DNA from 4 places in the Weizmannia acidilactici genome. Region 2 is predicted to be linked to each of the others. Evidence: riboswitches for the same ligand, from Rfam matches in the RefSeq annotation. Region 2 holds a riboswitch; each other region holds the start of a gene.
What was found. Region 2 has a riboswitch for thiamine pyrophosphate ahead of thiT (energy-coupled thiamine transporter ThiT). Riboswitches for the same ligand answer to the same signal wherever they lie in the genome.

Region 1: it holds a riboswitch for thiamine pyrophosphate, as region 2 does, so the genes downstream of both, thiM (hydroxyethylthiazole kinase) here and thiT (energy-coupled thiamine transporter ThiT) in region 2, are expected to answer to the same signal.
Region 3: it holds a riboswitch for thiamine pyrophosphate, as region 2 does, so the genes downstream of both, GBH70_RS08105 (ABC transporter permease) here and thiT (energy-coupled thiamine transporter ThiT) in region 2, are expected to answer to the same signal.
Region 4: it holds a riboswitch for thiamine pyrophosphate, as region 2 does, so the genes downstream of both, GBH70_RS11905 (MTH1187 family thiamine-binding protein) here and thiT (energy-coupled thiamine transporter ThiT) in region 2, are expected to answer to the same signal.

Annotation. Positions count from the first base shown of each region.
Region 1 is NZ_BKZR01000039.1:11,779-19,034, reverse strand. Features, by position in the region: gene GBH70_RS13120 (hypothetical protein) at 1-140, shown strand, start outside; gene thiE (thiamine phosphate synthase) at 318-962, opposite strand; gene thiD (bifunctional hydroxymethylpyrimidine kinase/phosphomethylpyrimidine kinase) at 959-1,762, opposite strand; gene thiM (hydroxyethylthiazole kinase) at 1,759-2,580, opposite strand; TPP riboswitch at 2,972-3,081, opposite strand; gene GBH70_RS13095 (GNAT family N-acetyltransferase) at 3,416-3,838, opposite strand; gene GBH70_RS13090 (GntR family transcriptional regulator) at 3,933-4,304, shown strand; partial or broken gene GBH70_RS13085 (sodium ABC transporter ATP-binding protein) at 4,455-4,673, opposite strand; gene GBH70_RS17360 (methyl-accepting chemotaxis protein) at 4,735-5,544, opposite strand; gene GBH70_RS17355 (hypothetical protein) at 5,580-6,056, opposite strand; gene GBH70_RS17350 (hypothetical protein) at 6,031-6,474, opposite strand.
Region 2 is NZ_BKZR01000024.1:41,639-48,894, forward strand. Features, by position in the region: gene GBH70_RS10165 (amino acid permease) at 1-17, shown strand, start outside; gene GBH70_RS10170 (DNA topoisomerase III) at 24-2,189, opposite strand; gene GBH70_RS10175 (LysM peptidoglycan-binding and 3D domain-containing protein) at 2,401-3,195, opposite strand; gene GBH70_RS10180 (FAD-dependent oxidoreductase) at 3,408-4,937, opposite strand; gene GBH70_RS10185 (CBS domain-containing protein) at 5,004-5,465, opposite strand; gene thiT (energy-coupled thiamine transporter ThiT) at 5,868-6,458, opposite strand; TPP riboswitch at 6,510-6,610, opposite strand; partial or broken gene GBH70_RS17810 (IS110 family transposase) at 7,135-7,256, shown strand, end outside.
Region 3 is NZ_BKZR01000017.1:9,172-16,427, forward strand. Features, by position in the region: gene GBH70_RS08095 (ISL3 family transposase) at 558-1,367, shown strand; gene GBH70_RS08100 (ABC transporter substrate-binding protein) at 1,433-2,422, opposite strand; gene GBH70_RS08105 (ABC transporter permease) at 2,435-3,199, opposite strand; TPP riboswitch at 3,300-3,402, opposite strand; gene GBH70_RS08110 (sugar porter family MFS transporter) at 3,516-4,895, opposite strand; gene xylB (xylulokinase) at 4,923-6,425, opposite strand; gene xylA (xylose isomerase) at 6,484-7,256, opposite strand, start outside.
Region 4 is NZ_BKZR01000032.1:14,974-22,229, reverse strand. Features, by position in the region: gene GBH70_RS11915 (amidase) at 1-696, shown strand, start outside; gene GBH70_RS11910 (RraA family protein) at 779-1,411, shown strand; TPP riboswitch at 1,499-1,602, shown strand; gene GBH70_RS11905 (MTH1187 family thiamine-binding protein) at 1,678-2,001, shown strand; gene GBH70_RS11900 (ABC transporter permease) at 1,952-2,749, shown strand; gene GBH70_RS11895 (ABC transporter substrate-binding protein) at 2,746-3,744, shown strand; gene GBH70_RS11890 (ABC transporter ATP-binding protein) at 3,741-4,490, shown strand; gene thrB (homoserine kinase) at 4,562-5,482, opposite strand; gene thrC (threonine synthase) at 5,479-6,543, opposite strand; gene GBH70_RS11875 (homoserine dehydrogenase) at 6,547-7,256, opposite strand, start outside.

The sequences.
Region 1 (7,256 bases), on a different contig from region 2:
CCCACCAAACTGTATTTATGACTGAAAATCAAAAAGGGAAAATGATCAGTTTTACCGGCGGCGGTAAAACGAAAGCAAATAAACAAGAAAGCTCCGGTTATTTAATAGCCATCTATATTTTAAAAGAATCCCGGCGCTAAAGTACCTGGCAGGAACTGGTTGAAGCATTATTCACACAAATGAAAAAGAAGGGGTTTGAACCATACTTGTAGATGGATTTGAAGAAACCCCTCCCGTTATTTCTATGAAAAAAGAAACAACAACCATTGGAGATTCCGATCTCGGTCAGCCGGTTTACATATGGAACATTTAGATCATCAAGTTAACTCTTTTTTCAAGGCTGCCGCAGCAATTGCTGCATCTCCAGCACCCGCAATTGCAGAAATCACCGAGATGCCATCAGCGCCGGCTTCTATGACGCTTTTTGCATTGCCGCGGCCAATTCCGCCGATCCCGACGATTGGCAGCCGGATACCGTTTTTCCGCATATCAGTGATCACAGATGTTCCTTGCGCCGCTTTTGCATCTTCTTTCGATTTCGTCGGGAAAATCGGGCCTACCCCGAGATAATCCGCCCCGCCGTTTACTGCTTGCCTTGCTTCTTCGACAGTATGAGCTGAAACACCGATGATTTTATTCCCGATTTTTTCGCGAACCGATTCCAACGGCTCATCTTCCTGCCCGATATGCACGCCGTCCGTATCCAGTTCCAAAGCCAAATCAATATCATCATTTACGATAAAAGGAATGCCATGGTTTTTGCATATCCATTGCAATTCCTCTCCAAGTGCTTTCTTTTCATCTCCTTTAAGCGCACCTTTTCCTTTTTCCCGGAACTGAAATAAAGTAACACCGCCATTGATAGCATCTTCCAACACCTGCTGCGGGCGGGACTGGCAGTTCGGGCTGCCCATAATGAAATACAATTTCAATGCAGCGCGCAAATCTTTCTCCTCTATCATTTTACCATGCTCCTTTTCCTGTACGCCCAGTGGTTTGTCGGCCCGTGCCCGTTTCCGATTTGGATGCCGTCTTCAATCGCAGCCGTAATAAAATCTTTCGCTGTTGCTACTGCATCGAAAACGTCCGCGCCTTTTGCCAGCTCTGCCGTAATGGCGGATGAGAACGTGCAGCCGGTTCCATGTGTATTTTTCGTTACGAATCTTTTGGCGGTGTACTCGTAAAAGTTCCGCCCATCAAAAAGCAAATCGCGGGATACCGGGGAATTTTCGTGGTGGCCGCCTTTAATCATGACATACCGGACCCCGGAATCTGAAATGATCCGGGCTGCTTCTTTCATATCCGGGAAATGATGGATCTTAATTCCTGAAAGCTCTTCTGCTTCGGGAATATTCGGTGTCACAATGAATGCAAGGGGGAGCAGCTTATTTTTTAAAGCGTGTATCGCTTCCTGCTGCAGCAGCGTTTCCCCGCCTTTGGCAATCATCACCGGATCGACAACGGTTTTTTCCCAATGATATTCCTTGATTTTCTCCGCAATAGCCTCAATAATGGCAGAATCAAACAGCATTCCTGTTTTTAATGCGTCCGTCCCCATATCTTCCGCAATCGAATCGATTTGACGGACCACCGCTTCCGTCCCTAATGGAAAAACGCCCTGGACACCGAGCGTATTTTGGGCGGTTACGGCGGTAATCACCGACATGCCATACACTTCCAGTTCCTGAAACGTTTTTAAGTCCGCCTGAATGCCTGCACCGCCGCCACAGTCGGAACCGGCAATCGTCAACGCTTTTTTCATTGAATAATCCCTGCTTTCTTTTCAAACGAACCATACGCTTCCAAATCCTCGGCACTAAGCGTTGCAAGCTGGTTTAAAAATTCGATTTGAAAACTTCCCGGCAAATCCGCTCTTGCTTTTTCCCGTGCGATTTCGGCAGCTGTACCGTACATAACAAGTGCCGATACGGCAGCTGTAACCGGATCTTTTTCCACAGCCAAAAACGCGCCGCAAACGGCAGACAAGAGGCACCCGGTTCCAGTCACTTTTGTTAATATTGGATGGCCGTTATGTACGAGATAGACATCAGACCCGTTTGACACCGCATCCGTTTTCCCGCTCACCACTACCGTTGTGTTGAGTTCTTTCGCAGCTCTTAGCGCCAGTTCGCCGGCATCCAAGTTGGTTTCTCCTGCATCCACTCCCTTAATCTTCGACTTCATTCCGATCAGATTTGCGATTTCCGACGCATTGCCCCTGATGGCGGTAAAATTTATTTCCTGCAAAAGTTTCTGTGCAGTTTCCGTCCGGAAATGCGTTGCCCCTGCAGCAACGGGATCGAGCACAACCGGAACATCGTTTTCGTTTGCGGATTTTCCCGCTAAAATCATCGCATCGACTATTCTTTCATTTAAAGTGCCGATGTTCAGTACAACCGCATTTGCTGCTTTCGCCATTTCGGCCGTTTCTTCCACGGCATCTGCCATCACAGGCGAAGCCCCGAGGGCCAAAAGCCCGTTTGCCGTAAAATTGGCAACGACAATGTTGGTGATATTATGGATGAGCGGATTTACCGCCCTGATTTTTTCAAGCAGTTCAATCGGTTTTGTTTTTTCCATTTTGATCTCCTCCTAATCCATTACGAGTCCACCGGCGACGACAAGTTTTTGCCCGGTCACGGCTCTTGCCCATGGAAATGCAAAAATAGCATTGCTTCTGCATCATCTTTCCGATTCCGTGATTTTTTTATAGCAGCGTTGTTGCTTCTATTTATTTAAGTATTTTCTCCTAAATGTTCCTGTAAATCTTTTCCTTTTTGCTCACTTTCAAAATAGTAAATGACAACTTTCGCCCCCCTCTCTTGCAAAAGCTTTTACAATTGCCCTTCCCAATCCCCTGCTTCCGCTTGTTACAAGCACCACTTGTTCTTCCAGTTTCATTTATCCCATCCTTTCCAATGCAAAAAAGCCAGGCCCGTAAAGACCTGACTTGATCAGCAAAAAGTATTGTTCATTCAAAATCCTACTTTCCTACGCCGGTATGATCCGGATCAGGTCCAAAGGGTTGAAAAACAAATGTTTTTCTCTCAGCCCGCCATTTGGGCACCCCTAGTAGTCTGAAATATTTACTTTTTACCAATTATATGCTTTTTATTTTCCCTTGTAAAGTGTACACGGGCACATTATTCGGCAAAAAACAGTAAATTTTTTCGAATTATTCCGGATTTTTCGCGAAAAATTAACATATGCACTCTATATTACGAATCATTATGCCTTTAGTGGCTTGACATGGAGCTTCTGTGGGCTTAGCTTGATGGCAATGGGGCGAGAAGAAAACAATGCTAACTAGCATACCATGCCCATCACTCCATATCAAGCCGTGTATTGAATATGATACATCTGGAATCATTTGAAAATCACAATCTGAAATAATATTGAAATTCAAAGTAAAGTCTTACAATCTTTTCAAAAACACATAGCTTACTTTATCGTAATCCATTTTTTCATAAAACCGGTGTGCGTCTTTTCTCTGCAGGCCGGATGAGAGGGAAACAATGCCATACCCCTTTTCTTTGGCCCACTGTTCTACATATCCAATCAGCCTGGCCCCGTAACCTTTTGACCGGCATGCTGCATCCGTAACCAGGTCGCACACCCAGATAAACCGTCCGTTGTAAAGGGTCATCATCGGCATAAAACCTGTTACCGCAACGATTTTTCCGCCTTCATATACAGCAAACATTTTATAATTTGCCGATCGGGCTGCTTCTTCGACCAATTGAAGATAGTGCTCCTCATCCAAATGCACGCGCAGCTGTTTCATCACCGGAAAAGCTGATTTCCATTCCTCCCGGTTTGTCAATTCCTTTATTTCCATTTTCAACATCTCCTTTCATACTGGCTCACACTCATTTAATCACAATCTGGTATAATCAAAAGGTCCAGATTCGAATTTTTGATAGGATCCAGTAATGCAGATTGGAGGCAGAAAAATAATTGAATTAACGCCGTTTCTAAACAAAGAAAGCAATATCCCGCTGTATATGCAGCTTGTTGATTTTATCAAGCAGGAAATTTTATCCGGCAACATCCGCCCGGGTGAAAAATTACCGTCCAAACGGAAACTGGCTGAATATCTCGGGTTAAGCATCAATACGATTCAATCGGCCTACGAACAATTGACGGCGGAAAGCTATGCAGAAAGCAGGCCGCGAAAAGGGATATTTGTTGCGGATTTCAAAAATGATCTCCTCCCGGAAACCGTGCTTTTCCATCAACAGTTACATGAAAAAGCCGGCCAAGAAAATGAACAAATCAAAATTGACTTCAATTCCGATACATAGTTGAATAAAATATACTCCAAGTAAAGAACCGTTACAAAAAATGCAAGTTCACCGCTGCCTTCCGGTAATTGGGATGAAAGGTAAACCGGCGCAACAGCTGTAAAGATGAGCAGAAACAACAAATATTTTTTAACAAGGAGAAAATCTTTTTTAACGAGCGGCAGCAACATTCTTCCCACCCCCAATATATGCAAGCATGATGTCCTCAATTGTAGGCCTTTCCATCAGTACGCCAGGCATCCGTTCCAGTACTTCTTTCTTTTGATTTGTGATGCCTTCAAATCCGTCTCCGGTTTGCCGCAGATGCAGAAATTGTTTTCGGGTCTGTTCGTCAATCAGGTGGTTATCTCCTTTTACAAGAGCTGACTGTTTTGTCAATTCGGTAAGCTGGCGGATTTCATTGGCCACGACGGCAAAGCCCCTCCCCTGCTCACGCTGCTTCAATGGAAGCGTTCAAAGACAACAGATTTGTTTTCGTGGAAATTTCGTCAATGACCTGCAACAACTGTTTAATTTTTTCCGTTGTTCCGATAAAAGAGTAAATTGTCCCATTTGTTTCTTTCACAGTTGATTGGATATGATCCATTTTATTTCCGATACGTGATACTTCATCCTGGGCCACCGCAAGCTGCTTGGATGCTGCTTTCTCGAGTTTCCGCAGCGTTTCACTCATTTGCCGGGAAGCATCTTTAGCCACATCCAAATCACTCAATTGCTGGCGGGTGCCTTTCAGCATGACGGCCATTTTACTGCTCACCCGTTCCGCGGAAGCCTCTGTCGAACGGGTCGACTCGTTCAATTGGCGCTGGCTTTCCTGGACATCCGCTGCAGCCCGCTTCACCCGCACCATAATGCCTTCCAAAGAATCGATCATATTGTTAATCCAGATCGCGAGAGACTTTGTTTCATCATTAGGAAATTGATCTGCTTGTAACCGTTTCGTTAAGTCTCCTTCCCCTTTGGCATTCATCCGGATAAATCGGTTGATCATATGAAGGTGATTTTCAAGCGGCTGGAATAATTTCCAGTTGAGGAAACGGCCGGCAAGCAAACTGTACACAGTATTGAATAAAATGAGCCCAATAACACCGGCCAAGCGGGGGAGCAGGCCGAATAATGTTATGTAATAAACCTCATTTAGTATAATAAACCCGATTGTAAGCTGCCGATATAGAAAATTGTATCGCCAGTTCACGCCGTGCATCCGATATACTTCTTCCAAATCCCCTTCACACATCATACCCCAAACATCCGGGCAATGCGGCAGCTGGAATGTCACGCCTTTTCCGATGACCAGATATGCCGGTAATCCGGGTAACCGGGAAACGTTACAAAAAGGTTGCTTCCATTCCGAATTGTATTCATCACACCAGGGTGTAGTTCACCCGTGGCAGGATCGGTAAAAATCAATTCCAGTTCCGTGTGATTTTTCATTTTTACAGTACCGTAAGGAGTCCTAACTCCATCTTTCAAATTATCACCGTGAGTAAACGTTAAATCTTCAAAACGGCTGCTCGATAAGGCCGTCCCCGGTACAATATCAGGATTCAAATTCGATTTGGCCATAAAAATATAATTGTCCCCTGAATCGGGATATACATGACCGGATTCCCTCTGGATCAGGTCCCCAAGCACATCGTTCGGCACCCTGCCGCATAAAGCCCCTTTCCATTTTCCGTTTTCCATGAGCGGCAAAATGAAAAGCAGCGTTATTTCATCGTGAAATTTAGATGTGCTTGGCCCAATTTTCAAAGTCAGTGGATCTGCAAATGGACCATATAGGCAATTCTTTCCCTTTTTGGTTCTTCCAGTCCAGGCTGGCAAGGGGATCTCCCTGCATAGGAAGTGCCGATATGCTGACGATAAGTTGAATATGTAACAACCGACCGTTCATATCCAGCAAGAACAGTTCCGAAAAATCCTGTCCGCGCTTTAAGTATGATGAAAATAAGCGTTCAAGATTCTCATCATTCTTTTCTTCCGTACTGCTTAACTGCTGCTCCATCTTTTCCAATAATGACCAATTTTCTTCCGTCCAGTGGAACAAAAGCTGCTTTCTCGTTTCGGCGATGCCTTCGAAAATTTCTTCTACATCTTCTTTTAAATACTGATTCCGCCGATACGCACGCCAAAGCGGCCATCCCGTTTTCCAACCTAACCATCCAAACATTCGACAACCTCCAACAAGCCTCAACTTTTTATGTGATAAAATATGACATTTTATGTGAGTATATTATGCTATGATTTTATCGATTACTCTATCAATTTATCAAAATTTGTTGTAGAGGTTTTTCTAAAAGTATTCAGTACAGAGGAACAAAAATTACAAAAAGCAGGAATTGCATAATAAATATCGATATGCAAAGATGGGGAAGGATACATGCTTATGGATGATAGAACAACATCCTAATATTTTTTATCTCGCTTTTTTAGCAGCCTGACAGCGTAAGGAGAAAATAATTGGTTTTTCAGGAAAAAGCAAGTACTTAAACGCTCATCTTGAAGTAGAACCCCCAAACTACAAGGAAAAAGTACAGATGAAGTAAAGGATTTAGAATTTATGCTGCCACCCCCATTATCCGCGGGGCATGGGGAGTATTCAGATTGGAAAAAACGGCAGGCTAAAATTCAGTGATGATAAAAATATTGACGCACCAACGCCAAAGGAATATGAGATACATTTCTTGAAGTAAAGTGGAACGGTAAAGTTGATCAAACCTTTTACCATTCTAACATTTTCTGTATCGTTGCAACTTTGATTTTCATGCCGTTTTTTAATGGATCATTTCTTCACAGCATATTTTGTACCTTAGAGAACTGTATAGATGCCTATTTTTAAGGATGCCATATACACTTTACAATGCAGCTTTGGAACCTCTTTTTTCAACGGCATCATTTTCAAGTGCTTTTAATAATTATTTGGCAATTCCGTTTCCCTGCATCTCAAGAATC
Region 2 (7,256 bases):
GCCCCGCTCTCGAATAAGCGGGGTTAACCCTCCGTTTTTTCTTTTCCAAAAATAAAGCGCAGTTTTTCTTGTTCCAGTTTCAGTTTGGCATCGAACGCCTTTTCATTTTTCTTGAATCCTTTGATGAGGTTTGTTTCTTCGCCGGCTAAAAGTTTTTTTACATTCGCCTGGCTGATTTTTTTGCCGAGTATGACTTTCGGAAGCGTAAAGGTGCATCCCGATTTTTGATAGGCGCTGCAGCCGTAAAAATTGCCTTTATCAACGATATCGCCGCCGCATTTCGGGCATTTGCCCATCTTTTTGCCTAATGTATATTTCGATTTCACCCTTTTGATCTCATCCACTTTCAAACCGGAAAAATCCCATTCGTTTGCGGATTGGACTGCATCGTGCACAATTTTGGCTGACAGCTTTTTTGACTGTTCCATGAAGCCAGCCGGGGATGCCTGCCCTTTCCCGATTTCCCGGAGACGCTGCTCCCATTTTGCCGTCATTTCCGGGGAGGCGAGGATTTTACCGCCGACCGCGCGGATGAGCACTTTCGCTTTATCGGTTGCATATACCTGATTTTTCTTCACTTCGATATATTTACGCTCTTTTAATAAAGTGATCACCCCTGCCCTTGTTGCTTCCGTCCCGAGCCCTTCGACATCCGCCATCACTTTTTCAAGTGCTTCATCTTCAATAAATTTTCCCGCTGTTTTCATAAGCGTAATCAGCTGTCCTTCCGTATACCGTTTCGGCGGCTGGGTTTTGCCTTCTTTTATCTTGACATCCTTTACAATGCCCTTATCCCCCTGTTTGACTTCCGGCAAAATGCGGTCTTTCTCTTTTTCATTTGCAAAAATGACTTTGCGCCAGCCTTCTTTTTCCATCTGCGTGCCTTTTGAAATAAATTCGGCGCGCCCGTCCACCAGCGTCTTAACCGTAGTATAATGATAAACCGCATTTCCGTAATGGGCGGCAATGAGACGTCGCACAATCATATCGTAAATTTTCCTCTCGTCATTCGGAAGATTTTCCGGGTTTACCACCTGTTCAGTCGGGATGATCGCATAGTGGTCAGACACCTTTTTTTCATTCACGAAGCGTTTATTGTTGATGATGGAGGGGTGCGGAAGCGGGAAAAACGGGGCATACTCAGGATAAGTCTGCAGTTTTTGCAAAATATCCGGAAACGTTTCGGCTTCCCCTTTTGTGACGTAATTGGAATCGGAACGCGGGTAGGATACGATCCCTTTTTGGTACAGAGACTGTACCAGATCAAGCGTTTTTTTCGGTGGGAATTTAATAGCCTGGTTTGCGGCCGCCTGCAGTGACGATAAATTAAACAGAAGCGGGGGCTGGAATTCTTTTCTTTCTTTTTTAAGCGCCGCAACTTTTGCCGGTTTTTGTCGGCAAAATGCGGCGATCCGCTCCGCCATGGCGGGGTCTTTTAAACGCGATTCGCCATTTTTTACCCACTTTCCTTCGTATTGTTTGTCATCAAATTGAAACAAGGCGGTGACTTCCCAAAACGGTTCAGGCTTAAAATTTTCGATTTCAAGTTCCCTTTTTACAATTAAAGCAAGGGTCGGCGTCTGGACGCGTCCGACAGAAAACACATCATTGATCCCTTTTTGCTTTAGAAGCAGGCTGTAGACGCGCGAGGCGTTCATGCCGACAAGCCAGTCCGCACAAGCGCGAGCATATGCCTCATGATATAAAGAACTGGTATCTTCGTCATGTAAAAGATTCCGGAACCCTTCCTTGATCGACTGCGGTGTCAGAGAAGAGATCCATAAGCGCTTCAGCGGCTTTTTGATGCCGGACAAATGGATGATATTGCGGATGATCAGCTCCCCTTCTCGGCCGGCATCGCCCGCATGGATAATCTCTGTCACACGCGCATCTTTCAGCAACTTTTTGACGGTATGAAACTGCTTATATTTCGTTTTGGAAACTTCATATCGGAATTTTTCCGGAATGATCGGCAGCGTTTCAAGCTTCCACTGCTTCCAGGCGGGGTTATAGCTTTCCGGCTGCACGAGCTGCGCCAAATGGCCGACCGCCCATGTGCAGTAGGCGCCTTCCGGGAAAATGTCATTGGGACGGATCTCGATATAGCCCTGGCGTTTTACAAAGGGAAAAACCGAACAAAGGGTGAGCCCCTGGTCGGGTTTTTCGGCGATGATCAATGGAAACGACAAACTCAACCACTCCTCTCGATTTCTAACCTTACTTTACAATGTTTTCCGGAAAATGCCAAGGCAAAATAAAAAGCCCGGCTAAACAAAACACTTCGTCTGAGCTTTGTTTAGCCGGGCGGCCTCCAAAAATTCAGTTGATCCCCCATCGTACCCTTTTCACTTCCTGATGTATATGCTATTTTTTTGTTTCTTCCATTTGCGCATAAACACATTAGTCCAAAATCGTCACCTGGATCGTGCGGCGCCCCCAGTTCATTGCTTCACCCGTATTCGGCACAAGGACGTCGATGCGGTTCCCTTTGATGGCACCACCGGTATCGCCGGCAACAGCCGTTCCGTAACCTTCCACGTACACTTTTGAGCCGAGCGGAATAACATTCGGGTCAACGGCGATCACTTTTGCGTCCGGATTGTTTTTCAAATTGATGCCGGTCGCCGTTACGCCGGAACAGCCCGGATCATTGGCCGTATAAGCCGTTGCCGTTACGGTTATTGTCCTTCCTTGCGGGCGGGAAGTGGTTTTTTCGGATGTTTGTACATTTACCATCGGCTTTTTCACTTCCACCCTTGCCTGATCCGTATTCGTTTTTGCCTGAACGGAGACGTCTGCAGAATCATCCTTCACCGTAATCTTGCTCCGGGGATTGGTATGGATGACAATTTCGTCATTTGGGAAAATGATGTTGGATGGCAGGTCGTTCCATTTTTTTAATTGTTCGACCGTTACTCCATATTTGGCCGAGATTTCCGAAAGGGTATCCCCGGCTTTAATGACGTAAACTTTTTTCGGGGAAATTTTCAGTTTTTGTGCAGGATAGATGGTTTCTGTGGAAAGCTGGTTCCATTGCTTCAATTCTTTGACGGATGTGTTGTATTTTTTTGAAATCCCCCAAAGTGTATCCCCCTGTTTTACAGTATAAGTATCCGGGGCGGCGGCTGAAGCATTGGCAGCCATCACACTTGTTAATGTCACCGCAGCCGCGAGTGCTGTTACTGCTTTTTTCATAAAATGCAACCTCCTCTTTTTGCCGACTTTCCGCCAACACCAAAAATGCTAACATAATGAAGTAACAGCCCGATAACGGGAAAGTGTTGATTTGGTTACACAAAAAGCAGCCTTTGTAATATCGTGAAAAATTTGTAACATAGGCATATTGTCATAGTTTCGCGCATAGATACAAAAAAACACCGTCGAATTTCGGCGGTGTTTTTCAAACTTTACTCCTGGTATTCGATTTTTGTCAATGGGTCTTTTGCCGGCCCTTCTACAACTTCCCCTGTAAAAGAAAATCTTGAACCGTGGCACGGGCAGTCCCATGTCCGTTCCCCTGAGTTCCATTTCACTTCGCACCCCATATGTGTGCAGGTCGTATCGAGGAGATAGATGTTTCCCTCGTTATCCTTATAAGCGCCTGCCCGCTTTCCGTTGATACGGACAACGGCGCCTTCATCCGGTTCCAATTGTTCCAATGGTTTATCCGGCAAATCAAACTTTCCTTTTACAAGGTGCTCTGCTACATCCACATTTGCGGAAACGAAATTCTTTACCATTGGATCCGCTTCAAAACGCTGCGGTGCGAACATTTCCACATAAGGATTTTCTTTTTGCAAAATCAGATCACGCATGATCAGGGCGGCAACATGGGTGCCCGTCATCCCCCATTTTCGGAAACCGGTCTCAATGAAAACATTCGGTTCCATTTTCGTAACCGGCCCGATATAAGGGATTTTATCCAGTGTCGTTAAATCCTGCGCCGACCACCGGCAATAAAATGTTTCAATCCCGAATGTTTTTTCGGCGAATTCCTGCAATACTTCATAATGCCGGATCATCGGACCGCCCTGGCCGGTTTTATGGTTTTCGCCCCCGACCAAAAGCAGTTTTTCACCTTCCGCTTCCACTTCACGGAAGGATCTCGTTGGCTGTTCGGTATTGATATACATCCCGCCCGGAAATGGCTTTTCGGGCTTTACCGCAATTAAATAGGAACGTTCCGGGTACATTCTTGTAAAATAAAGCCCTTTTGCATCGTAGAAAGGATAATGCGTGCAAATGCAGACGTAATTGCAGGAAATCGTGTGCCCTTTTTCCGTTTTGATTTTAATCGGGTTGCCGTATTCAATGTCTTTAGCCGTTGTATTTTCGAAGATCGGGACTTGCTTTTCCATTAAAAATTCGACTAAAGCTTTTAAATACGAAAGAGGATGGAATTGTGCCTGGCGTTCCATTTTTACCGCTTTTTTCGCGGGGATCCCGTCCGGCAGCCTATCCAGCCATTCGCCATGGATACCGAGCGTATCATATGCCCGCATTTCTTTCTCAAGTTTTTCAAAATAATCATCCGAATTAGTGTAAAGAAAGGCAGCCTGATGGGAAAAACTGCATGAAATGTCGTTTTCACGAATGATGTTTTTAATCAAGGACGCGGCCGCTTCATTAGCTTTGTAATAAAGCCCGGCCCTTTCTATGCCGATATGCTGGATCAGTTCATCATAAACGAGGCCGTGTTGTGCCGTAATTTTCGCCGTTGTATGGCCGCTTGTGCCGTTCGCAATTTCTCCCGCATCAAAAAGCACAGTTTTTATTCCTTCTTTTGCAAGCAAATATGCCGTCACAATCCCGGCCATTCCTGCGCCGGCAACCGCCACATCCGCCTCAATGTCTTCTTGCAATGAGGGAAAACGCGGTAGTGATACTGTTTTGCGCCAAATTGGTTCCGGATAATGCGGAATTGATTTTTCGTTCATCGTTTAACCTCCCGAGTCAGACTCTCAATAATAGTCTTCCCCGGAGAGGAAAACGTAAACATGATTTTAGCTGTTGATCAGTTTTGTTGTAATTTGGCGCATAATGTCACCCCTGCTGATGACGCCTACAACGCGCCCGGCCGGATTGACAACCGGCAATTTTTTAAAATGGTGTTTGGCTAAAATACTTAAGGCGTTTTCAAAATCGTCATCCGGTTTCACCGTATACAGTTCCCGCCGTTTCATGATTTTTTCAACAGGCAAGTCAAGGCTTTGCGCAAGCTTTTCGTTAAAATCTTCACGTTCGTTCACGACGATTGTGATATAAAAATCGTAGACCGTCCGCGCTTTCGGCTGCAGGAAGCGAATGACATCCCCGTCGCTGATCATTCCGAGCAGCTTCCCCTGTCCGTCGACGACAGGGACACCGCCGATTTTATGGTCAACAAGCACTTTTAACAGCTCCCGGATCGTTGTTTCTTTTTTCACTGTTATCACATCGCGGATCATAAAATCTCTAACTTCCAATTAAATCGCCCCTTGTGGTTATAAGGTTTACAATTATTGTAAACCTTTACCGAATGGGAAGCAATGAGAAAACAGCCTAGCCTATTTTAGGATATTGGTTTGCCTTAATGTCCAAGGCTGCCCGGGTCGGTATATTTGCCGTAATCCGGAACCGCTGCTTCGTCAAAACGCGGTGCCAAGTTTTGAAGGCCTTCCCTTCAGTTCAGCGTCCGACATCGGGATAACGTTGCTGCAGACAGCACTCGATGCTTCAGCCGTAGGAGTCTCTTCTTACCCGCTTAAATCCAAAATATAGACGGTCATCAACAATAACATTTAACAGAGCCAAAAAGAAAAAGCGGATATGCCCCGCGCAAGGGAGACATGCCGCTTTCACATTTAAAACCATCCAATTTTTATCCTTTATGCCGCTTTCCGGTGTTCGTGCCGGTATTTTGTCAACAACTGCGGCGCGGCATTAAACAGAACTACTGTGATCGCCGCACACAAAACCGTATTGCCGATCATCGTGCCGCCGTTAACGATTAGCGAATACATAAAAGCGGATTGTCCAGCCGGCGCGTAAGACCCCCAAAAAACAATTCCGGCGATAAAATGCCAGAAATACCGGGCGATGCTGCCGACGAGAACCGAAAGGGACATCCATACAGACATGGCCCCTTTATGCCCTAAGCAGCTGCTATTTTGGATCAGCGGGCGCAATAACCCTGCGAAGCCGATAAACGAAAAGGCGACCGGATATTCCATAATGCCTTGCACCGGGTTCAAAATGTCGTTCGCATCTCCTGTGACAAGCTGCAGGAGGCTCCAAATAAAGCCGGACAATACGCTTGCCATGAATCCCCAACGGAACGCCACTACAAAGATTGGCATCATCGCAAACGACAAGGAAATGCCCGATGTCACTTTTATGGACGGCAGCAAATCCAACACCATCGAGAATGCTGCAAAAATCGCCGCTTCAATCATGGCCTGCAAACTTAAATTTTTCATTAAAAAATCCCCCTTTTGGCATGCATGAACATAACTGACCATGGGAGACAAGAGAAAAGCATTCCACATCCCTACGTCAGCATTAACTGGACAGGTTCAAAGGGTCAGAACTTCACGTTCACTCTCAGCTAAACGCTCCCCCTGTGGTTACGTTCATGAAGTTGTCAATTTTTAATATAAACCTCTTTTTGCAACATTTCAACAAAAAAGATTATTTGTATGTGTTAAGTTTTTCTCGACACTGTTTAAATATCGGGTATTCCAAGACACCCTCGTATAATAAGTTTCGATCCTATTAAATGAGTCAATTTCAGTTGAATGATTGTTCTTTGACAAGTGAATCTTTGATGTTTTCGGGTCGAGCCCCGAAAACATCAATTTAGGACTTGGGCGTTTCGTGATGTTCCTAGATAATGTTCTTAGGATCATTTGGGTTAACGTTGAGAACACTCTGTAGCTTTGACTACTTAAAAAGTCTGCGTCCCCAGTTTTTGCCCGACCTTCTAACCCGTAGGCTGTTCCTCCGGTGAACACCACGCTGAACGTGGCAGCGTTCAGACGCAGCTCGTGGCTCCGGATGAGTTCTGATAAGCGAGGCTGATTGATCGGCAAACCATCTGGGGGCATCCCGAAGCGCCTGATCCCTTGATCCTAAAATGAAAGGAGGTTCAATCCAATGAAACTTTTTGTCGGAATTGATGTAAGCTCAAAGGACATGAAAGCCTGCCTTATGAATCAGGAAGGCGAAACGCTTAGCACCCTTACAGTTGCGAACAACTTGCCAGGTGTTACTGAATT
Region 3 (7,256 bases), on a different contig from region 2:
AACTTTTTTAAATAAAAATCAATTATTTTTTGAAAAAAAGCACACAAATCACGTTATATTTTATAACATATTTATTCTTACCAAAGTGATGTTTCTAGGATAAAATTGAAAGCTACAAAAAAATTAAAATACAAATACTTACATACTTTTAATCTTGCAATCCCAATAAAAATATAGTTAACTATATTTATGCATGGTTATTGTTCTGAACCGGATAAAAATTCCGGTGTTGGAACATAGGGTTCGGAGTTAGTCCGGACGGTCGGGTGGCTCTTTTTATTACAAAAAAACTTCATGAAAGCTCATGACTTTAGTCATTGAGATGAAATGAACAGGTTTTGAAATGAACCTTATGTATAGATAAGAACCTGCCGATGTTGTTTAAGGTCAGTTAATGCCATATTATATTTTTCACATAAAAATACGAATAATGACGGTTTTAGTCAAAGTTCGTAGTTAAATAATAATTGCTTCCTCGCTATTTAATGTTTAGTTTAAAGCCTCCCAAAGCTGTCTATACTGGGTAATACTACTAAATTACCTGGGGTGATAGTCTTATGAAAAACTTTGAAGAAGAGTATAATGTATTCCAAGATGCGTTAGAAATACCTAAACCTTGGTATGTTTTCCATAATGAATTAGCTAAAGAAGAAAACACCTTACACATTTATATTGAATATCAATCAGGAGCGGAATTTTCTTGTCCTAATTGCGGTAAAACGGGATGTAAAGTTCATGATATACAAGATCAAGACCGGACTTGGAGACATCTAAATTTTTGGCAATACAAGACCATTCTCCATGCCAGAATGCCACGAGTAAAATGTGAGTCATGCGGTAAAATACGTACGGTTGTCATTGATTGGGCACGTCCAGGAGCTGGATTTTCATTATTATTTGAGCACCATGTGTTGTCGCTAATGGTTGAAATGCCTGTCGCTGCCGTAGCTCGTGAAGTAGGCGAACATGATACGCGCCTTTGGCGAGTATTTAAATATTATGTCAACAAAGCCATGGAAAACATAGATGTATCTAATGTCACTCATATAGCGATGGATGAAACATCACGAGCAAAAGGCCATAAATATGTGACATTTTTTATTGATATGGATACCAAACGCCTAATTTTCGCTACTACTGGTAAAGGTGCAGAAGTACTGCAGGTGTTTAGCCAGTTTCTGGACAGTAAAGGGGTTTTACATTCCCAGATTAAAGAATTTTGTTGCGATATGTCACCAGCCTTTATTTCGGGTATTGAAGAGAAATTCCCGAATGCAACGATTACGTTTGATAAATTTCATGTCATGAAAATGGTAAATGAAGCATTAGATCAGGTACGAAAACAAGAATTGAAACATAGTGATTAGAGAAACTTTTTTGGTTTTGCCGTCTTTCTAAAATAAAATGCCGGCGGGATGCCGGCCAAGTTTCCTTATTTAGATAGATTTGTAAAAGCTTTTTCAGCATTGATATGCGTTTTTGTCATTTTGGTTTGATAGAGCCAATCTGATACTTTTTCCCAGGATTTTGGATCCTGATAGGCGAATGGTTTATTTTTTTCATCCATCAGCGGCAGAAGGATTTGCAGGCTCTTTGTTTCCACATTTTTGTCAAGCGGCGAAGACGGATCCTCGTGCTTCAATAAAATGGCAAGCCCTTTTTGCGAGTGCTTTTCGACATATTGCTGACCTTTTTCTGCTGCGGTGAGGAATTTTTTAAAAATTTCTGGCTGCTGTTTGAGCTTATTTTCGTTTGCGATTAAAACAAGCTCGTAATAGTCCGGTACGCCGTATTTTGCAGGGTTAAATGTTCGTACAGCGTGTCCTTCTTTTTCCAGCAGCAGCTTTTCATGATTCACAAAGCCGCCGATGATGGCATCTGTTTTATGCGTCGCCAGAGCAGGAATTAAGTCATATCCGACATCTACCGTTTTTACTTTATTTGGATTTCCGCCATCTGTTTTAACCATTGTACGGATGGCTGCTTCATAAAGCGGGATGGATGAGTAGCCGACCGTTTTTCCGGCTAAGTCTTTCGGGGACCGGATATTGCTTGAAGCCGGAACCATCACCCGATTAAGCGTATGGCGGACAACTGCGCCGAAAGATTGGACAGGGATGTTTTCATCACGTGCCATTAACACTTGCGGCTGGTAACTCAGCGCAATATCTACTTGATTGGCGGCGACAAGTTTTAATGGGTCGTTTGTATCAGACGGCATTTTAATGCTGACATCCAAGCCCTGTTCTTTAAAATACCCCTTTTCCTGCGCAACATAAAGAAAAGAATGGACAGCATTTGGATACCAGTCGAGCATAATGGTTATTTTTTGCAAATGATGTTTTGATGTGTGGTCTGCCCGGCTGCTGCAGGCACCCAATATCAATGCAAGCGCAGCCGTTAAAATCCATAGTTTTTTCATTGGAAAGCCCCCTTAAGCCTTTGTTCTGTATTTCAAAATGCTTTTTTCGATCGCGTAAACGAGCAAAAATAATATCATGCCGAGCGCGGACAGCAGAAAAACAGCAGAAAAGACAGCTCCTGCCTGCAAATATCCGGACATCCGCCTGCTGAAATAGCCGAGCCCTGCGTTTGCCCCGAGCCATTCCCCGATCGTAGCCCCGGTAACGCAATAAACAATGGATAATTTCAGCCCGGACAAAAATGAGGGAAGCGCCATCGGAATATGGAGCTTTCGAAAAATCACCCACGGCCCGGCGCCCATTGTCCGGAACAGGTTTTGATAGGCGGAATCAACAGCTTTTAGTCCGTCAAAGGTACTGATCACAACCGGAAAGATGGCCGTTAAAATAATAATGGCGACTTTGCTCCAAATCGTGTAACCGAACCACATCATAAATATGGGCGAAATCGCAACGAGCGGTACAGTTTGCGAGATCACAAGAAATGGATAAAAGATTTTTTCCGCTGTTTTGGAAACATACATGATGACGCCAAGCGCGACCCCGCCCGCAACGGATAAAATAAACCCGATGCAAACTTCCTCCAATGTTACAGGCAAATGCACGGCGACTAATTGCCTGCGGTTTGCCATAAAAGATTCATAGATTTGGGAAGGGGAGGGCAGGATAAAAGACGGGACAAACCCTTTCTGTACGATCCACTGCCATCCGCTGATTATCACGATCGTAACAATACAAAACAGCCCGTAATCTTGCGCCCATTTTTGCCACTTCATTTACTCGACCCCCTTTGTTGTGCATGATTCACCGTTTGGGCCATACTCCTTCCGCAAATAAAAAACCGCCCAATTCCGGAGAAATGAGCGGCCGTAATGTCACATTATGTACTCACTTCCCTCCGCTGGTATGATCCAGATCAGGTTCAAAGGGTCCGAAGCATGGTGCCCCGTCTCAGCCAGTGGCTCCCCTAGTGAAATCATGCATATTTTATTCGTTTGGAATATAAGCAATTATAGCATAATCAATTGAAAATCGGAATGGTCAGCTGGAATAAATGGCCGGCAGTAAATTTTCCGGCCGTATGCGTAATTGTTACTTTTGCATTGAATGTGTGAGATTAAGGCCTTTGTCAGATGATTTATTCCTAAGTTCAATCTCAATTTGTTCAAGGCTTTTCCCTTTAGTTTCCGATACTTTTCTTATTACAAAGATAAATGCTAAAACACCCATAATGCCATAAACGATGAACATCGTGCTAATGCCAAATTGTTCTATTAATTTAGGAAAAGTTAGTGAAACAATTAAGTTCGCAAGCCAGTTTGCTACACTGCCGATCCCCATGCCGATTCCACGGATTTTAAGCGGGAATATTTCCGACAACATGACCCAAACAACCGGCCCCCAAGTTAATGAGAAAAAAGCAATATAGACAGCCAGGCATACGACTGTAGTCCAACTGGCGGCAGGGGACGAGCCAAGCAAAGCGCTTACAATCCCAAGTATAAATAAAGCGATCGACATCCCGGCATTTCCAATGAGTAAAAGCGGTTTTCGACCAACTTTGTCAATAATGAGAACAGCAACGGCTGTTATGATGACATTGACGATCCCGATTCCAACGGTTCCTAAAATTGCAGCAGAATCACCGAGACCGATTTTCGTAAATGTTGTCGGGGCGTAATAAAGGACAGTATTGCATCCGATAATTTGCTGGAAGACAGCCAGTCCGATGCCGGCGATTAGAGACGGGCGTACCCATGCTTGTTTTACTTCTTTGAAACCGCCTTGATTTTTTTCCAGTTCATTTGCAAGTTTGATTTCTTTGATTTCTTCTTCAACGCCTTGGTTTTTCCTCATAAAGTTTAAAATAGACCTGGCTTCCTTTTCCATTCCTTGTTTAAGCAGCCATCGGGGACTTTCTGGCAGAAAAAACATTCCAATCAGTAGCAATAGACCGGGTATGAATGCAAATCCCAGCATCCAGCGCCACCCTCTAGAAGCAGCAAAGGCGTAGTTGATAATATAAGCCAGTAAAATTCCGACCATAATCATCAGCTGGTTTAGGCTTGACAATGCTCCGCGGATAGCAGTCGGTGCCATTTCCGATAAATACATTGGCACAAGCGCAGATGCACTTCCAACTGCCAATCCAAGTATGATTCTAAAAAGGATTAAGATCCCTGTATTTGGGGCCAGTGCCGAACCTAATGCACCGATACAAAATATTGTTGCAGCAAGCAGGACAACCTTTTTCCTTCCCCATCTGTCTGATAATGCCCCGCTAATCGCTGCACCAATCATACAGCCGAATAAAATGGAACTAACGACAACCCCTTCTGTCCATGATGTTAAGTGTAAATCTCTTTTTATGAAAAGAAGGGCGCCGGAAATTACCCCTGTATCATAGCCAAACAACAAACCGCCTAATGCTCCGAAAAAATAAATCAGGCCATTATTTATTTTAAACTTCATTTATTTTCCCTCCCAAGTTTTGAAAGATCAATTGGTTTTCCTTAAATCAAACAACTGGTGATTGATCGCAACGGTATGCGGATATACATCTTTATATACTTGGTAAAATGCCTGATAGCGGCTGACATTCTCAGGTATCGGTTCGAATGTTTGGCCTGGTTGGATAAAAGCTTCTGTGCAATCTTTTAAAGACGGGTACCAGCCTAATCCGCTTGCGGCGATCATGGCGGCTCCCATACCCGGGCCTTGTTCGTTCTGCAGTTTGATGACTGTCGCATTAAAAACATCGGCCTGGATTTGCAGCCATAAGTCGCTTTTGGCGCCACCGCCGATCGAAATGACCGTGTCTATTTTCTTTCCGTAGTTGCGGAAAATTTCAACACTTTCATGAATCGAGAACACAATGCCTTCAATCACTGCGCGGGCAAAATCTCGTTTCGTATGGGAACTGTCTATTCCCGTAAATGTGCCACGGATTTTTGCATCTGCATAAGGTGTCCGTTCCCCGACAAGAAAAGGGGTAAAAATCAGCCCGTTGGCGCCGATTGGGGAGAGCGCGGCTTCCTCTAATAAATCCGTAAACGGCTGGCAATTTGCGAATGTATCTTTAAACCAGGACAAACTATATCCGGCAGCCAAAGTGACGCCCATTGTGTAATAGGAATCTTTTTGCCCGTGGTTAAAGAGATGTACTTTACCGCCGAAGTTTTTGTTTTTATCTTTTTCATAAGAAAGGAAAACACCTGATGTGCCGATACTGCAGAGTGCTTTACCTTCTTCTAAAATCCCCGCACCGATTGCGCCGCAGGCATTATCCGCCCCGCCGGCAAATACTTTCACGTCCGGGGACAAACCGCATTTTTCTGCGATTTCAGGTATTAATCTCCCAACTTCGTCTTCTGTTTCCACTAACGGCGGGCAGATTCCAGACGGGATATCAAAAGCGCGCAGGATATCCGTGCTCCACGATTTGTTTACAATATCTAAAAGCAGCGTGCCGGCTGCATCGGAATAATCCATGCCAATTGTTCCGGTTAACCGGAAACGGAGATAATCTTTCGGCAATAAAAAGACCCGTGCTTTTTTTAAATTTTCCGGTTCGTATTTCTTCACCCAAAGGATTTTTGGAAGCGTAAATCCTTCCAAAGCGGGGTTTTTCGTAATTTCAAGCAGTTTGCCGCCCAGCTCCCGTTCGATTTGTTTGCATTGTTCTGTCGTTCTTGTATCATTCCATAGAATGGCATTGCGGATGACCCGGTAGTTTTCATCGAGCAACACGAGGCCGTGCATCTGGCCGGAAAAGCTGAGCCCTTCAATATCATCCCGGGGAACTTTAGATTCTTCCACCAGTTCTTTTAAAGCCTGGACTGTTTTTTCCACCCATTCTTCCGGATCCTGTTCACTGTAGCCTGGCCGCGGTTGGATTAATGGATAGGGTTTTGATACGGATGAAACCACCCGGCCGTTCTGATCGACAAGCAGCACTTTCACTGAACTTGTCCCTAAATCCACACCGATAGCATATTTCATGGTAATCTCCTCGCTAAAATAGACCCGGTCGCCCTTTAGGCAGGCCGGATCCATATTTTTAAGCTAAAGCGCCTTGATACGCTTCTTGGACAATATAGTGGTTCAGTGTATTTTTCAGTTGTTCCAGCCTTCCCGACTGGTTAGTGATTTCTTTTTTGTCCAGAATATAGTTTTCCAGAGATTTGAAGTCGGCTCTGCCGGAAACGATATCGGCCCCAATGCCTTCTTTGTAGCTGCTATAGCGTTCTTCGATAAAGTCATCGAATACTCTGTCTTCAATCAGGCGGTTGGCAACCTTTAAGCCGAGGGCGAAGCTGTCCATGCCGGCGATATGCGCATAGAACAGATCTTCCGGTGTAAATGATGTCCGGCGCGTTTTTGCATCAAAGTTCAATCCGCCCCTGCCAAGGCCGTCGTTTTTCAATACTTCGTACATGGCAAGTGTTGTGGAATAAAGGTCTGTCGGGAATTCATCCGTATCCCACCCAAGCAGCGGATCACCTTGGTTAGCATCTAAAGATCCCAGCATGCCGTGCGTCCTTGCGACACGGATTTCATGTTCAAAAGTATGTCCGGCGAGTGTCGCATGGTTGGCTTCCAAATTCAATTTAAAATCTTTATCCAAATCATAGGTTTTCAAGAATGCAATGGCGGTAGCGGCGTCAAAATCGTATTGGTGTTTCGTCGGTTCTTTCGGTTTCGGTTCAATTAAGAATTGGGCATCGAATCCGATTTCTTTTGCATAGTCGACAGCCATATGGAAGAATCTGGACATATTTTCTTGTTCCAGTTTCATATCGGTATTTAATAAAGTTTCATAGCCTTCACGCC
Region 4 (7,256 bases), on a different contig from region 2:
GAATCCCCGGTCGGAACACCCGTCAGCCGCGAAGCAAAGCAGGCTGTCTATGAAACGGCCAAATGGCTTGAAACGCAGGGGCATGAAGTGGAAGAAGCGGAAAACGGTGTGGACGGCAGGCGGCTGATGGAAAACTATTATTTGATGAACTGCGGGGAAATGGCCGCTGAAATGATAGACTTGGAAAAAGCAATGGGGCGCCTGCTTACAGAAAAAGACATGGAAATCGTTTCATGGGTGCTGTATCAAGCCGGAAAAAATGTAACAGCCGCCGAATATGCACGCAGCCTTGCCGAATGGGACACAGCCGCAGCACAAATGGCCGAATTCCATCAAACATACGATCTTTTTATGACGCCGGCCACCGCTTTTTCGGCACCGAAAATCGGGGAACTGACGCAAACTTGGGAGGAAAGGGAAAAACTGCTCCGGGTTACCGACCTGCCGAAAGAAAAACAGCAGGCCCTTGTCTATGAAATGTTTGAGCCGAGCCTGACATTTTCCCCGTTTACACAGTTGGCGAATTTAACCGGACAGCCGGCTGTCAGCGTGCCTGTCCATTTAACGGCAGACGGACTTCCGATTGGTGTCCAGTTGATTGCTCCAAAAGGAAATGAGCACTGGCTGTTTGATGTGTCCTGTGCGATTGAACAGTCCGAACTTTGGGTTGGGACGCAAGAAAATCTGAATTTTTGAAACCGATGCCAAAACAATATTTTCAAAGGTGTTTTTTCGCGGTACAATATAGTAAGAATAATCAAACAAAGGGAGCATGAACATGGAGATGATGATTGAACAGTTTTTACATTTGCCGACAACCTGCATATCCGATGCGATGAATGGAATGAACAACCTCGATCCGGAGATCAAGCCTTTAAACGATGGTTTTAGATTAGCCGGCCGGGCTTTTACAGTGAAAATGCCGGTCGGGGATAATCTTGCGGTGATTCAGGCAATACGGGAAGCAAAACCGGGGGATGTGCTGGTGATTGATTCAAAAGGCGATTTATACCGGGCGATTGCCGGTGATTTTGTTCTCGGGATGGCGAAAACGCTCGGCATCCAAGGTGTTGTCGTTGACGGCGTGATCCGCGATATTAAAGGAGTTTTGGCGTTGGATTTTCCGGTCTTTGCAAAAGGTACAACCGTTGCAGCCGGCGGAAAGGCGGGAAACGGCAAAGTGAATGTCCCAATCTCTTGCGGCGGCGTACCGGTACGCCCCGGGGATATCATTGTCGGGGATGCGGACGGGGTTGTTGTCGTGCCCCGGGAGAAAGAAGAAGAAGTCTATCAAAAAGCGGCGAATAAGCTGAGAAAAGACGAAGAGCGGGAAGCAAAGGTAAGCGGCAACCGCGAAGAGATTTTGAAATACTTGGACAAGATGCTGCAAAAAGCAGGGAAAACGGTGTAAACAATTTTTTGTTGTGCAACCGGGATTTCATGTTACAATAATAAACAGAAGGATTTGGTCCGCATTGATGATGAACAGAGCCGAATAGGAAAAGAGCAGGGGAGCCGGTTTGGCTGAGAGGATGCGGTTTGGCATCGACCCTTTAACCTGATCTGGATAATACCAGCGTAGGGAGCCATATAAAGAATCATGTTTTGGGAATGACTGGCTTTCTTGCGCACGCAATGAAAGCCTTTTTTATTTATTGACCAAAGGAGGAGAAAATCATGGGAAAATCAAAGCAAGTAACCGTTTCGTTTTCGGTGGTTCCGCATATCAAAACCGATGACTTATATGGTGTCGTCGACCGCGCGATTGAAGTGGTCCAAAAATCCGGCGTGCGTTATGAAGTCGGCGCGATGGAAACCACGATGGAGGGCGATTTGGACGAACTGCTTGAAATCATTAAAAAAGCGCAGGATGCCTGCATCGAAGCCGGGGCCATTGATGTGGTCACCTCGATCAAGATCCATTACCGCCCAAGCACCGGGGTGACGATTGATGAAAAAATTGCAAAGTACCGCACACAAGCGCCGCAGCCCGTTCGTTAACGCTTGCCTCACTGCTGCCTGGCTCGTCTTTCTGCTTTTTTTATGGCAGGCGGTTACGACAGGGTTTCATGTTAGTGAATGGATGCTGCCGAAGCCGACGGAGGTGTGGCAGGAAATGGCAGGCATGAAAGGGATGATTTGGCCCAATATTTGGCAAACTTTAAAAGAAGTACTGATCGGGCTAACCTTTTCCATTGCCATCGGTGCGGCCATTGCTGTCTTGATGGACATGGTTCCCATTTTCCGGGCGTTCATCCAGCCGCTGCTCGTGGTCTCGCAAACGGTACCGATTGTGGCGATTGCACCACTTCTCATCGTCTGGTTTGGTTTCGGCCTGCGCCCAAAAGTGATCGTTGTGATTTTGGTCTGCTTCTTTCCGCTGGCGTTAAGCATTTTGGAAGGGTTCCAAACCGTGGACAAGGATCTGATCAAACTTTTAAAGACGATGCATGCGACAAAATGGCAAGTGTACCGGAAAGTCAAATTTCCGGCTGTGCTTCCCTATTTTTATTCCGGCTTAAAAATCGCCGTTACATATAGTGTGATGGGCGCCATTATCGGCGAGTGGCTCGGCGCAAGCGAAGGGCTCGGCGTCATGCTGACAAGGGCAACGAAATCTTTTATGACCGCCCGCCTGTTTGCCATCTCGGCCATCATTGTAGCACTGACATTTCTTTTATATGGCGCCGTTGAAACGCTGCAAAGATTATCTGCGCCATGGTTTTACAGAAAGGAAGACGATCAATGAAAAAAATTTGGATTGTGCTATCTGCTGTTATGCTGCTTCTTGCGGCGGGATGCTCCGGCAGCGGGAAGAAAAGCAGCAGCAAAAAAGCGCTGCAAAAAGTGACGGTTGTACTGGACTGGTACCCGAACACAAATCATACCGGCCTGTATGTGGCCAAAACGAAAAACTACTATAAAAAACAAGGCTTGAATGTAAAAATCATCCAGCCCGGCGACAATATTACCGCTGAACAAATGGTTGCATCCGGCAAAGCCGATTTCGGGATCAGCTACCAGGAAAATGTGACAACAGCCCGGGTGGAAGGTATTCCGATTGTTTCGATTGCCGCCATTATCCAGCACAACACATCGGGTTTTGCTTCCCTGAAAAAGGACAATATCACCTCGCCGAAAGATTTTGAGGGGAAACGTTACGGGGGATGGGGCTCCCCATCTGAAGAAGCTGTGATTAAAACAGTCATGGAAAAATACGGTGCCGACTACAGCAAAGTCAAAAACATCGTGCTCGGGCAGACGGATTTTTTCAAATCGATCGGGCGTGAAGCCGATTTTGAATGGATTTATTACGGCTGGGACGGCATCCAGGCAGAGCGTGAAGGGAAAAAATTGAACATTATCCTGGTGAAAGATTTGGATCCTGCACTTGATTATTACAGCCCTGTCATTATTACAAGCGAAAAGCTGGCGAAAGATGATAAAAAACTTGTCAAATCTTTTATGAAAGCTACTGCGCAAGGATATGAGTTTTCGATTAAGCATCCGGAGCAGGCGGCCGATATTTTTATCAAAGACGTGCCGGATACAAATAAAGGCCTGATCCGTGCAAGCCAAAAATGGCTGAGCACAAAATACCAGGATGATGCGAAGGAATGGGGGGTTCAGAAGGAAGAAGTGTGGAGCAGGTATATGAACTTCCTTTATAAACATAAGGTCATCAAGAAAAAAATTGACATCAAAGCTGCCTACACAAATGAATTTCTTCCTGGACAGCCATGATGTACTTGCAAATTGACGGCGTTTCGAAAACGTTTGGGGGAAATAAAGTATTATCCGATATCCGCGCCGACATCCGGGAAGGCGAGTTTTGCGCATTTGTCGGCCCGAGCGGCTGCGGGAAAAGCACCTTGCTGAATATCATTGCCGGCATCGAAAAGGCGGACAGCGGGGAAGTGAGGCTCTGCAGCCGGCCGTCAGCTGTTCAGGATGCGATTAGTTTTATGCCACAGCAGGATTTGCTTTTGCCATGGCGGACCGCACTGCAAAATATCGTCCTTCCGCTGGAAATGAAGGGTATGCCGAAACGGGATCGTATTTCCAGGGGAAGGGATGTGCTTCGGCAATTCGGGCTGGAAGATTATGCGGACCACTATCCTTCTTCTTTATCCGGAGGCATGCGGCAGCGGATCAGTTTTTTGCGGACGTATTTGTGTGAAAAGCCGCTCATGCTGCTGGACGAGCCGTTCGGAAAGCTTGATGCTTTTACGAAAATGGATGTCCACCGCTGGCTTCTCGATTCATGGGAGAAAGGGAACCAGACAATCTTAATGGTGACCCATGATTTGGATGAAGCGATTTTGTTATCGGACCGCGTCTTTGTGATGTCGCAGCAGCCATCGTCAATTATCCACGAGCTGAAAGTGAACCTGCCGCGGCCGCGCAAACTGGACATGCTCGCTTCAGAAGAATTGAAAAAAGATAAGGATGAACTGTTAAGTGAACTTGCTTCCTTTTTAGGAAGGTGACAAGAATAAGCGGAACTGGCAATGTCGAATGATGAAAAAAGGTGTTGATGCCTGGGCATCAACACCTTTTTTTAATGATTCAGCATATTGAATGCCGCAAATTTTTCGACGACAAGGCCTGTATGGTCAATTTTGGCTGCTTCTACTGACATATGGGGAAAATGCGCCTGAAGCGTTTCCGCCATTGCTTCTGCACGACCGAACGGCACCAACGAAATGATCGTCGGGCCGGCGCCGCTGATCACAGTGCCGTATGCGCCGAGCGATTTGGCCAACTGCCGGATTTCCATAAATTCCGGAATTAATTTGATCCTGTACGGTTCATGAAAACGGTCCTGCTCCATCATTTTGCCGGCCAGTTCATACTGCCCGCCGATGAGTGCGGCGATGAAAAGATTGCTGGCTGCGCTCCCCTTTACAGCTTCTTTCCTAACATAAAATTCAGGGAGCACTTTCCGCGCGTCTTCTGTTTTCAGTTCATAATCCGGGATAAACAGCAGCAAATCGGCCATAATGTCAAAAAATGGTACAACTTCGAATCGTCCGTCCCCATGCTCCGCCGAGACAATCAGCCCGCCAAATAACGACGCAGCAACATTATCGGGATGCCCCTCAATCTTGGAAGCGAGATCCAGTTTCTCCTGCGGGGAAAGGCCGAGATTTCCGGCGTAGTTGGCCAGTTCTATTCCGGCGACCACAGCCGAGGCGCTGCTTCCGAGCCCGCGGGCGAGAGGGATTTCGCTGTCTACAACCACTCTGCACGGGGCAAGAGAAGCGTGATACAAATCAGCGGTTTGCCGTGCAATTTTTAAGATAAAAGGATCATCGTCTGCCGGCAGCGGCGGCAAAAGCGGCGAAACCTGCTCAAAAACCCATTCATCATGATCATATACTTCGAGCGTCAAAAAGCGGTTAAGCGCCATCCCGACAGAGTCAAATCCGGGCCCGAGGTTTGCCGTGCTGGCGGGCACGCGGATTGTCAACCTGTTCATACATGGATCACATTTGAAAGATAGTCCATCACGGCTTTTTCATTAGCCGGCAGCACGGCAGGCCGGACATTTACTTGTGACATGGCAGTTTGCGGATCTTTTAATCCGTTTCCGGTGAGGACGGCAACAACCTTGCTTCCTTTTTTGATCTGTCCCGTTTTCACCTGCTTGATCACACCGGCGATTGAAGCGCATGAACCGGGTTCGGCGAAAATCCCTTCATTGCGGGCAAGCAGCTGGAAAGCTTCCAAAATTTCCGGGTCTGAAACCGAATCGATGTCACCGTTGGATTCATCGCGGGCAGTAACAGCCAATTTCCAGCTTGCCGGATTGCCGATGCGGATTGCCGTTGCAACGGTTTCCGGATTTTCGATGACGCGGTTTTGGACAATCGCCGCGGCGCCCTCCGCCTCAAAGCCGTGCATTTCCGGCAACCCTGTCCGGAACTTTTCATGGAATTCTTTAAACCCTTTCCAATAAGCACTGATGTTTCCGGCATTTCCGACCGGGATCGCAAGCACATCCGGCGCCGAACCGAGCTGTTCGCAAATTTCGAATGCGGCCGTTTTTTGGCCTTCCAAACGGTAAGGGTTGACGGAGTTTACAAGCGTGACCGGCGATGTTTCGCTCACCTTCCTTACGATTTTCAGCGCTTGGTCAAAATTGCCTTCAATTTCTACAATTTCCGCTCCGTACATCACTGCCTGGGCTAGTTTGCCGAGTGCGATTTTTCCGCTCGGAATGACGATAATCGCGCGGATCCCCGCTTTGGCCGCGTATGCAGCAGCAGAAGCCGAGGTATTTCCGGTTGAAGCGCAAATCACCGATTTGCTGCCGTTTTCGATCGCTTTGGCGACGGCCACCACCATACCGCGGTCTTTAAAAGATCCGGTCGGGTTTAAGCCTTCAAATTTTCCGTACAGTTCCACGCCGAGTTTTTCCGAGAGGCGCGCAAATGGAATGAGCGGTGTATTTCCTTCATATAAAGTCAGTTCCGGTGTCTTGTCTGTTACGGGTAAAAATGCTTCATACTGTATTAATAATCCTGGCCATTGATTCATATTTTACGCCTCTCCTTCAACAAGGTAATAGCTGTTCACTTCTTTAACGACAGGCATTTCGTTTAATTGCAGCAGTACTTTTTGGAAACGGTCAAGCGAAACTTTATGGGTTACAATGATGATTTCCGCAAGTTCATCCCGTTTATCAGGCGTCTGCAAAATCCGTTTAAAACTGATGTCCAATGCACTGAACGCAGAGGTAATTTTTGAAAAAGCGCCGACCTGATCCTTTAAATGCAAGCGGATATAAAACTGACCGTAGCGCTGATCGAGCGGCATCAATTTCCGTTCAAAGCGCGGGCCCCGCAAATTCCTGCCGTTCACACCGAGCTGCATGTTTTTAATGGCGGCGACCACATCGCTCACCACAGCTGTTGCAGTTGGCATGCTTCCGGCGCCCGGACCGTAAAACATCGCCTCTCCGATTGCTTCCCCGTTGATATAGACGGCGTTGAATTCATTTTTGACTGAAGCGAGCGGATGATTTTGGGCTACAAAAGTCGGCTGCACGCAGACTTCGATTTGCTCATCCTGGCACTCCGCCACACCGATCAGCTTCATCGTATAACCGAGCGTTTTCCCGTAATGCAAATCTTCCGATGATAGATTCGTAATCCCTCCCACCTCCACATCTTCCAGTTTTACATTTGTATAGAATGCAAGCCTTGCCAAAATCGCCATTTTCCTCGCCGCATCGAGTCCTTCCACATCCG